3 regions of the Pseudomonas sp. LRF_L74 genome follow, and region 3 is predicted to be linked to each of the others. Evidence: predicted binding sites of a transcription regulator. Region 3 holds the regulator's gene; each other region holds the start of a gene.
What was found. The regulator FliA, encoded in region 3, starts transcription of late flagellar genes. The targets are predictions, from matches to a motif close to CTAAAGTTTNNNNNNNNNNNGCCGNTAA.
Positions count from the first base shown of each region.

Region 1: the regulator FliA is predicted to act here: its motif matches at 1,613-1,640, upstream of motA (flagellar motor stator protein MotA).
Region 2: the regulator FliA is predicted to act here: its motif matches at 1,544-1,571, upstream of ACSZPK_RS13785 (flagellar protein MotY).

Region 1 covers NZ_CBFFRH010000006.1:253,753-257,027, reverse strand. The annotation lists gene motB (flagellar motor protein MotB) at 1-701, opposite strand, end outside; gene motA (flagellar motor stator protein MotA) at 707-1,558, opposite strand; gene ACSZPK_RS16945 (HDOD domain-containing protein) at 1,678-3,192, shown strand.
Region 2 covers NZ_CBFFRH010000005.1:32,674-35,948, reverse strand. The annotation lists gene ACSZPK_RS13790 (argininosuccinate synthase) at 1-448, opposite strand, end outside; gene ACSZPK_RS13785 (flagellar protein MotY) at 549-1,508, opposite strand; gene pyrC (dihydroorotase) at 1,637-2,683, shown strand; gene rnt (ribonuclease T) at 2,680-3,275, shown strand, end outside.
Region 3 covers NZ_CBFFRH010000013.1:69,261-72,535, reverse strand. The annotation lists gene ACSZPK_RS24730 (chemotaxis protein CheA) at 1-1, opposite strand, end outside; gene ACSZPK_RS24725 (protein phosphatase CheZ) at 32-817, opposite strand; gene ACSZPK_RS24720 (chemotaxis response regulator CheY) at 837-1,211, opposite strand; gene fliA (RNA polymerase sigma factor FliA) at 1,290-2,036, opposite strand; gene fleN (flagellar synthesis regulator FleN) at 2,033-2,866, opposite strand; gene flhF (flagellar biosynthesis protein FlhF) at 2,962-3,275, opposite strand, start outside.

The sequences.
Region 1 (3,275 bases), on a different contig from region 3:
GCACGGTTGGCCGAGAGCTCCCAGTTGCCGAAGTCGCCCTTGCCCGAATACGGCTTGGCGTCGGTATGGCCACTGATGCTGATCTTGTTCGGCACTTCCCTGATGGTCTCGGCCAGGGTCAGCAGGATGTCCTCGAAATAGGTCTGCAACTGTGCACTGCCCAGGTTGAACATCGGCCGGTTGTCGGCGTCGGTGATCTGGATGCGCAGGCCGTCCTGGGTGATCTCCAGCAGGATCTGATCCTTGAAGTTCTGCAGTTGCGGATTCTCGTCGATCTTGGTCTGCAGCTCCTTGAGCAACAGTTCCAGGCGCTCCTTCTCGATCTGCTCAGCGAGCTTCTCGGCTTCGTCGACATCCGGCTTGGTTTCCTTGATGTCATTGATCGAATCCACCGAGGAGTCCGGCGCGTCCGGCGAATCCTTGAGATCGGGATTGAGGGTGCGGTCCGGCGCCGGCGTGGGCGTGCCGCCCAGGTCAATGACGTAAGGGCTGGCGCTTTCGGTGAAGCCGACCGGGTCCTGGAAGTAGCCGGAGATGGCCTTCTTCTGCTCCGGCGTAGCCGAGGACATCAGCCACAACACCAGGAAGAACGCCATCATCGCCGTGGCGAAGTCGGCGAAGGCGATCTTCCAGGCACCGCCATGGTGCCCGGCAGCGGTCTTCTTGATCCGCTTTACGATAATCGGCTGGTTGTTTTCCATATCCGTCAGCTACCGCGCATCGCCTGCTCAAGCTCGCTGAAGCTGGGCCGGTGCGCCGGATACAGCACCTTGCGCCCGAACTCGACGGCCAGCGTCGGTGGCATGCCGGAAGCCGAGGACACCAGGCAGGCCTTGATCGCTTCGAATACGTTCAGCTCTTCCTTGGCGTCGTGCTCCAGGCTGACCGCCAGCGGGCCGAAGAAGCCATAGGCGGCGAGAATCCCGAGGAAGGTTCCGACCAGGGCCGCGCCGACGTGCACGCCGAGTTCGGCCTGGGCCACTTCGCCGAGCAGGGCCATGGTCACCACGATACCCAATACAGCCGCGACGATCCCGAAGCCTGGCAGGCCATCGGAAATCCGCGCCACGGCGTGGGCAGGGTGGTCGAGTTCCTCCTTCAGGCCGTTCAACTCCATGTCGAACAGGCCCTCCAGTTCGTGGGGTGCCATGTTGCCGGACGACATGATGCGCAGGTAATCGCAGATGAACTCGGTCATCCGCGTATCCTTGAGGATGCCCGGATATTTACTGAAGATCGGGCTGGCGGCTGGGTCCTCGACGTCGGCCTCGATGGCCATCATGCCTTCGCGGCGGCTCTTGTTGAGGATTTCGTAGAGCAGCTTGAGGATTTCCAGGTAGAACGCATGGGTGAAGCGCGAAGAAAACATCTTCAGCGACTTCTTCAGGATGTGCATGAATGCACTGCCCGGGTTGGCCTGCAGGAATGCGCCCAACGCCGCGCCGCCGATGATCATCACCTCGAAGGGTTGGATAAGGGCGGCAATCTTGCCGTGAGAAAGCACGTAGCCGCCAAGGACGCTGGCGAATACGACGATGATGCCGATGATTTTTGCCATGTAGATGAGCTTGCAGAGGTCGGTTTCAAGGGGCCCGCATGCGGGCTCTTCTATTTGTCGGAACTATTGCGCCAGACTATAGCCACTTATTGCGAAAAGCCAGTTTTGGCCGGACCTGCATGCCTACTACGAAAAACGCACCACGCACCCTCGACGCCTGGCTCAAGGAGCTCGACGGCGTACGCCTGCCCGTGGACAGCACGCAGCAGGAACGGGTGCGCCGGGCGATGCTCGACAATCGCCGCTCGCTACGCGACATCGCCGACCTGATCCAGAACAGCCCGACCATCGCCCTCGGCTTGCTGCGTGCGGCAAATCGAAGCAGCAACAGCCTCAGCGAGCCGTCGGAAAGCCTCGAGGTCGCCCTCAACCGCCTGGGCCTTAAACGCGCCGAATCCATCGTCTCGCAGATGCCGCCGCTCGGTAACGAGCCGCCTCCCCAGGCACTCGCCCAACTGCAACTGATCAGTCATCACGCCTCGCAGCAGGCCAGCGGCCTGTTCGCCTCGCGCCTGGCCCGGCTGTGGCAGGAAATCCACTGGAACAGCCTGCTGTTCCTCGCTCCGTTCTGGCCACTGGTGTACGCCTACCCTCACTACTTCGAGCAGTGGGAACGCCGGGTCCTCGGCGACGGCGAATCCGCCAGACGGGTCGAGCGTGAGCTGCTCGGCGTCTCGGTTATCCAACTGGGCCTGACCGTCGCCCAACGCTGGCGCCTGCCGGAATGGATAGTCCAGGGCTATCGCCTGCTGGGCCATGACCGGCGCCTGCTGGTGCAGGCCTTGCACATCGCGCACGACAACGAGCACCCGTTGCACCAGCAGCAGATGCTCGACGCCGATCCCAACCTGCGGCGCTGGCTCACCCAGCCGGCCAACAGCATCCTGCTGGCCAACGGCCTGGCCATCTCCAGCCACCAGAACTGGAGCGCGCCCCACACCCTGCGCTGGCAACAACTGACGGGGCTGTATCTGCAGGTGCCGCTGGGCGAAGTCCAGCAACTCATCCATCAGCATGCCGTCAGCAGCGCACGCCAGCACAGCGTCACAGGCCTCTGGCATCCGGCCCTCGCCCTGATCTGGCCATGGAGCGATTGCCGCCTGCGCAGCAAGCAGCCCCCCAAGCCGGCGAAGACCGAACCCAACGTGTGGAAGGAACAGTGCACCCGCCTGCTGGCCACCCCGTCACCGTTCAGTAATGTCCTGCAACTGACCGAATGCGCCCGCCTGGCACTGGAAGCCGGCGGAATGTCGCGCACGCTGATTCTTCTGGCCGACCGCAGCCAGAGCCGCCTGATGGCCCAGCAGGCCGTTGGCCTGGTGAAGGAAGCGGCGCAACTGCGCCTCGATCCAGCGACCAGCCAGGTGCTCAAGCATCTATTGAGCAAGCCGGGCCAGTTGCGCCTGACCCCCGCCAATATCGCCAAGTTCTCGGCCCTGTTGCCCGGCAGCCTGAAAGCCCTGTTTCCCAGCGAACACCTGCTGCTGCGCTCGATCGCCAGCAACGAGCGGGTGGTGATGCTGATCGTTGCCGACCAGGGCGGCCTGGAAATAAGCGACAATGTGTTTCAGGCCTTTGGCAAGACCGCACAGTGCATCGAACGAGCGTTGGCGACGTTCGCCAGGAAAACCTGAAGCGGGAAGCGTTTCCAGCGTGAATGCGTTGCCGGGCGCCTCGGATGTTCACTCCGGCCCAGGCGGCGTTGCCACTCATCCTC
Region 2 (3,275 bases), on a different contig from region 3:
CCCACTCGCGCCACGGCGCGATGACCTTGACGCCCGGCTTCAGCGCATAGGCGCCCAGCTCGAAACGCACCTGATCGTTGCCCTTGCCGGTAGCGCCGTGGGAGATGGCGTCGGCGCCGGTCTCGTTGGCGATCTCGATCAGGCGCTTGGCGATCAGCGGACGAGCGATGGAGGTCCCCAGCAGGTACTCGCCTTCATAGATGGTGTTGGCGCGGAACATCGGGAACACGAAATCGCGCACGAACTCTTCGCGCAGATCGTCGATGTAGATTTCCTTGACGCCCATGGCCTGAGCCTTGGCGCGGGCCGGCTCGACCTCCTCGCCTTGGCCGAGGTCGGCGGTGAAGGTCACCACTTCACAGTTATAGGTATCTTGCAGCCATTTGAGGATCACCGAGGTGTCCAGGCCACCGGAATAAGCCAGGACAACCTTCTTTACGTCCGCCATGCCAATCAACTCCCAGGGGGTTGCCACGAAAACCCGCGATTCTACCGGCCACTGCGGACGATTTACAGGGGTGCGACAGCAACGACTGACAAAGCGACAGTCAGGAAATAGCTGCCGGGTTGGCCGGGGCACTCGCCGGCGGTTGGGCGGCCGGGGTCGGAGCGGGCTCGGGAGCACTCGGCGCCTCGCTTGGCGGCACCTTGGACAAGGTCATGGTCACCCGGCGGTTCTTCGTCCGGTTGGCCTCATTGAGGTTCGGCACCAGCGGATAACGCTCGCCATGGAAACGCACGATGATCTGCTCGGCCGGCACGCCGTGGGCCTTGAGGTAATCCTCCACCGCGAGGGCGCGACGCCTGGACGTGTCGCGGTTGGTCAGGCGGCTGCCGCTGTTGTCGGAGTGACCATCCAGCTCGATGCGATTGATGGCCGGGTCCTGCTTCATGAAATCGAGAATGATGTCCAGCTTGGCGCGCGACAGGGCATCGAGCGTTACGCCATTGTCAGGAAACCCGATCTGCGACTTGCTCACCTGGTCGAAGTTGACCGGCAACAGCTTGGCGGTACATGCCAGGTAATCGTGGTAGGCCTGGTTGAACTTGGCCGGCAACAGGCGCACTTCCAGAGGATCGCCACCCACCTGGGTGCGATGGCGCACCACTGGGCTGCGCCCTTCCATCAAGCCAGTCAGCAAACGGCCGGCCTGCTCCTGGGAACTGTTGAACGGCACGGCACCACTGGCAATCACGGTGACCGAGCCCAGGTTGATGTCGCCACGACCTGGCTGCCAGGGCGCGGCCGCAGCCAACAGGGTCGCGGTACCAGCGCCCATCCAGCGGTCATCGGGCTTGAGACGGAACGTCGCCTGCTCGCCAGCGCGCCGGACGAACTCGCCCACCCCGAAATCGGCCACTGGCTGTGACAGGCGGCACTCGAACTTGTCGCCCTCGACCTTCCATTCGACCTTTTCCAAGCGTGTCTGAAAGCTGATGGCCGCCGCCGATGCACTGAAGCCCAGACAAGCCAGCAGACTGAAAAAGGTGATATGAGGCTGGCGCACGATAGGCTCCACGGCAAAAACGGCTATCCCTCCTCATATCGGTCGGCTCCCCGGAAACTTGATAGCCCGTGCCGCGCAAAAGCATTTCCGGTAGCATGCGACCACGTTTGACCCGCCTGGAACTCCCCATGTCCGACCGTTTGACCCTGCTGCGTCCCGACGACTGGCACATCCATCTGCGCGATGGCGCTGCCCTGCCCCATACCGTTGCCGACGCCGCGCGCACCTTCAGCCGCGCCATCATCATGCCCAACCTGGTGCCGCCGGTACGCAATGCCGAACAGGCGGACGCCTACCGCCAGCGCATTCTCGCCGCCCGCCCCGCCGGTAGCCGCTTCGAACCGCTGATGGTGCTGTACCTCACCGACCGCACCACGCCCGATGAAGTACGCGAGGCCAAGGCCAGTGGCTTCGTGCATGCGGCCAAGCTGTACCCGGCCGGCGCCACGACCAACTCCGACTCGGGCGTGACCAGTATCGACAAGATATTCCCGGTCCTGGAAGCCATGGCCGAGGTCGGCATGCTGCTGCTGGTGCATGGTGAAGTCACCCGCCCGGAAGTCGACGTGTTCGATCGGGAAAAACGCTTCATCGATGAACATATGGTCCGTGTGGTCGAGCGTTTCCCGACCCTGAAGATCGTCTTCGAACACATCACCACCCGCGATGCCGCCCAGTTCGTCACCGCGGGCCCGGCCAACCTCGGGGCGACCATCACCGTCCATCACCTGCTCTACAACCGCAACCACATGCTGGTCGGCGGCATTCGCCCGCACTTCTATTGCCTGCCGATCCTCAAGCGCAACACCCACCAGGAAGCCCTGCTGGATGCGGCTACCAGCGGCAATCCGAAGTTCTTTATCGGCACCGACTCGGCCCCCCACGCCCAGCATGCCAAGGAAGCCGCCTGCGGCTGTGCTGGCTGCTACACCGCCTACGCTGCCATCGAGCTGTATGCCGAAGCCTTCGAGCAGCGCAACGCGCTGGACAAGCTGGAAGCCTTCTCCAGCCACTTCGGCCCGGACTTCTATGGCATGCCGCGCAACACCGACCACATCACCCTGGTCCGCGAGGACTGGAAGGCTCCGGCCAGCCTGCCGTTCGGCGAGCTGACCGTGATTCCGCTACGTGCTGGCGAGCCCCTGCGCTGGCGCCTGCTGGAGGATAACGCGTGAGCGAAGAAAACTTCGACGACGAACTCGACGGCAGCCTGCCATCTGGCCCGCGCCACCCGATGGCGGCACGTTTCCGTGGCTACCTGCCGGTGGTCGTGGACGTCGAGACCGGCGGCTTCAACGCCGCCACCGACGCCCTGCTGGAGATCGCAGCGACCACCATCGCCATGGACGAAGGCGGCTTTCTCTATCCGGATCACACCCATTTCTTCCGGGTCGAACCGTTCGAGGGCGCCAACATCGAACAGGCGGCCTTGGAGTTCACCGGGATCAAACTCGATCATCCGCTGCGCCAGGCGGTCAGCGAGGAGCACGCGCTGACGGAAATCTTCCGCGGCCTGCGCAAGTCGATCAAGGCCAACGGCTGCAAGCGCGCGATCCTGGTCGGCCACAACAGCAGCTTCGACCTGGGCTTCCTCAATGCCGCCGTGGCCCGCTGCGAGATGAAGCGCAATCCGTTCCATCCGTTCTCCAGCTTCGACACCGCGACGCTGGCCGGCCTCGCCTACGGCCAGACAGTATTGGCCAAGGCCTGCCAGACCGCCGGCATCGAGTTCGACGGGCGCGAAGCGCATTCGGCGCGCTACGACAC
Region 3 (3,275 bases):
TCGGTGCGCTCCAAAGGCTCTGGTTAGAGCTCTAAAAACCTAGGCTGGACAGCAGGTCATCGACATCATCCTGGCTGGAGGCGACATCCTCACGCTTATCGGCATGAATCTGCGGACCTTCACCCCGGGACGAGGCTTTTTGTTCTTCCTGCTCCTTGCGCAGCGCTGCGTGGTCATGCTCGATACCGGCATAACGATCGACATGGCTGGCCATCAGGACCAGTTTCAACAAATTGCTCTCGACCTCGGTCACCAACTGCGTGACGCGCTTGATGACTTGGCCGGTCAGGTCCTGGAAATCCTGCGCCAACAAAATGTTGTTCAGATAGCCAGAGAGTTTCTGGCTATCACGATCACTTCTGGCAAGAAACAGTTCGATGCGCTTGGCCAGTTCACGGAAGGTATCCGCACTCATCTCGCGGCGCATGAAGCGCCCCCACTCGGCCCCCAGGGTCTTGGCCTCATCGCCCAGATCATTGACCAGCGGCGCGCTCTGCTCGACCAGGTCCATGGTCCGATTGGCCGCCCTCTCGGTCATCTGTACGACGTAGGACAGACGCTCGGTGGCATCGGTGATCTGCGACAGCTCCTGGGAATGAGGGATGTGTGGATCGATCTGGAAATTGACGATCGCATTGTGCAACTCACGGGTAAGCTTGCCCACTTCCTGGTAAAGACCGCGGTCGCGGGCCTCACTGAGTTCCTGGATCAGTTGCGCCGCCTCGCCAAAATTGCCTTTCTCCAGGCTCTCGACGAGTTGATGCGCATGTGTTTTCAGGGTCGATTCGAATTCGCCCGGAGAGTCATCTCTTGCCATAGCGCCCTCGCGACCTACATCAGCCATTAACCCGCTCGAAGATCTTCTCGATCTTCTCTTTCAACACCTGCGCAGTGAAAGGCTTCACCACGTAGCCGTTCACCCCGGCCTGGGCGGCTTCGATGATTTGGTCACGCTTGGCCTCCGCGGTGACCATCAGTACCGGCAGTGTCTTCAGGCGGTCGTCAGCGCGTACCGCGCGCAGCAGGTCGATACCTGTCATGCCCGGCATGTTCCAGTCGGTCACCAGGAAGTCGAAGCTGCCACTCTGCAGCATCGGCAACGCGGTGGTGCCGTCGTCGGCTTCGGCTGTGTTGGTGAATCCCAGATCACGCAAGAGGTTCTTGATGATCCGTCTCATCGTCGAGAAATCATCCACGATGAGTATTTTCATGTTTTTGTCCAAGTCGACCTCCGTACAGTCCTAAACACCAGCGCCCCCGATGGCGTCGCAATCATGAAACCGGCAGCCCTATTGCGCCCGCCACTCTCCCAACCTGGCCCGCAGACGTGCTGCGCACTGGCTGTGCAACTGACTGACACGGGACTCGCTGACCCCAAGGACCTCACCGATTTCCTTGAGATTCAGCTCTTCGTCGTAATACAACGCCAAGACCAGACGTTCGCGCTCCGGCAGGTTGGCGATGGCATCGGCCAGCGCCAACTGGAAGCGCTCGTCTTCCAGTTCATGCAGAGGTTCGGTCTGGGTACTACCAGTGTCTTCATGCAGCCCGCCATGCTCACCGTCCTGCAACAGGTCGTCGAAGCTGAACAGGCGGCTGCCCAAAGTGTCGCCAAGAATGCCGTAGTAATCCTCGAGACTCAATTGGAGTTCGGCCGCAACCTCCTGATCTTTAGCATCTCTTCCGGTTCGCGCTTCGATTGCGCGAATCGCGTCGCTGACCATACGCGTGTTTCGATGCACCGAACGCGGAGCCCAATCGCCCTTGCGCACCTCGTCGAGCATGGCCCCGCGAATGCGGATGCCGGCATAGGTTTCGAAGCTCGCGCCCTTGCCGCCGTCGTATTTCTTGGCGGCCTCGAGCAGGCCGATCATTCCCGCCTGGATCAGGTCGTCGACCTGCACACTGGCGGGCAGGCGGCCCAGCAAGTGGTAGGCGATGCGCTTGACCAGCGGTGCGTAGCGCTCGATCAGTTGGTGCTGGGAATCACGGCCCTGCGCCTTGTTATACATGCGAAGTCCATTGGCTGCTGTCATGCGGTCGATCCCGCGACCGGCTGCTGCACCAGTCGCTCGACGAAGAATTCCAGATGCCCACGCGGGTTGGCCGGCAACGGCCACGTGTCGACTTTCTGGGCAATCGCCTTGAACGCCAGTGCGCATTTCGAGCGCGGGAAAGCTTCGTACACCGCGCGCTGTTTCTGCACGGCCTTGCGCACCGACTCGTCGTACGGCACAGCGCCTACGTATTGCAGGGCCACATCGAGGAAGCGATCGGTCACCTTGGTCAGCTTAGCAAACAGATTGCGCCCTTCCTGAGGGCTGTGGGCCATGTTGGCCAGCACCCGGAAACGGCTCATTCCATAGTCGCGGTTGAGCAGTTTGATCAATGCGTAGGCATCGGTGATCGAAGTCGGCTCATCGCAGACCACCACCACGACCTCCTGCGCCGCGCGCACGAAACTGACCACACCATCGCCGATGCCGGCCGCCGTATCGATCACCAGCACATCGAGGTTGTCGCTGATGTCGCTGAACGCCTGGATCAGGCCGGCATGCTGCATGGGCGAAAGCTGCACCATGCTCTGCGTACCGGACGCCGCCGGGACGATACGAATACCACCCGGCCCCTGGATCAGTACGTCCTTCAGGTCGCACTCACCCGCAATCACATCGGCCAGGGTGCGCTTGGCAGTCAGTCCCAGCAGCACGTCGACGTTGGCCAGGCCAAGGTCGGCGTCCATCAGCATCACGCGTCGACCGAGATCGGCCAGCGCCAGTGACAGATTCACCGACACATTGGTCTTGCCGACGCCGCCCTTGCCGCCGGTCACTGCGATCACCTGTACGGGATGCCTACTACCCATGTTATCTACACACCTTGTCTTGCCTGGACTGGGTATAACGGCCGAAGCGCCGCCACCCTACCTAAACACTAGAACAGAACACAGCGGCAGGCGGTTCAACTCACCCGCCTTGCCGGCTTCTGGTACAGACCGGCGAACATGTCCGCCATGGTCTCCTCGCTGGGCTCTTCCGGCGCCTGCAGGCTGACCGCCCTGCTCACCAGTTGATGCCCGCGTGCGACCTGCAGGTCGTCGGGAATCTTGGGGCCGTCTGCGAGATAGGCTACCGGGAGATGCTGGCTGATGGCCAGTCCTAAAACGTCTCCCAGGCTGGCCGCCTCATCGAGCTTGGTAAGGATACAGCCAGCCAGCCCACAACGCTTGTAACTATGGTAAGCGGCCTTGAGCACCTGCCCCTGGCTGGTTGCCG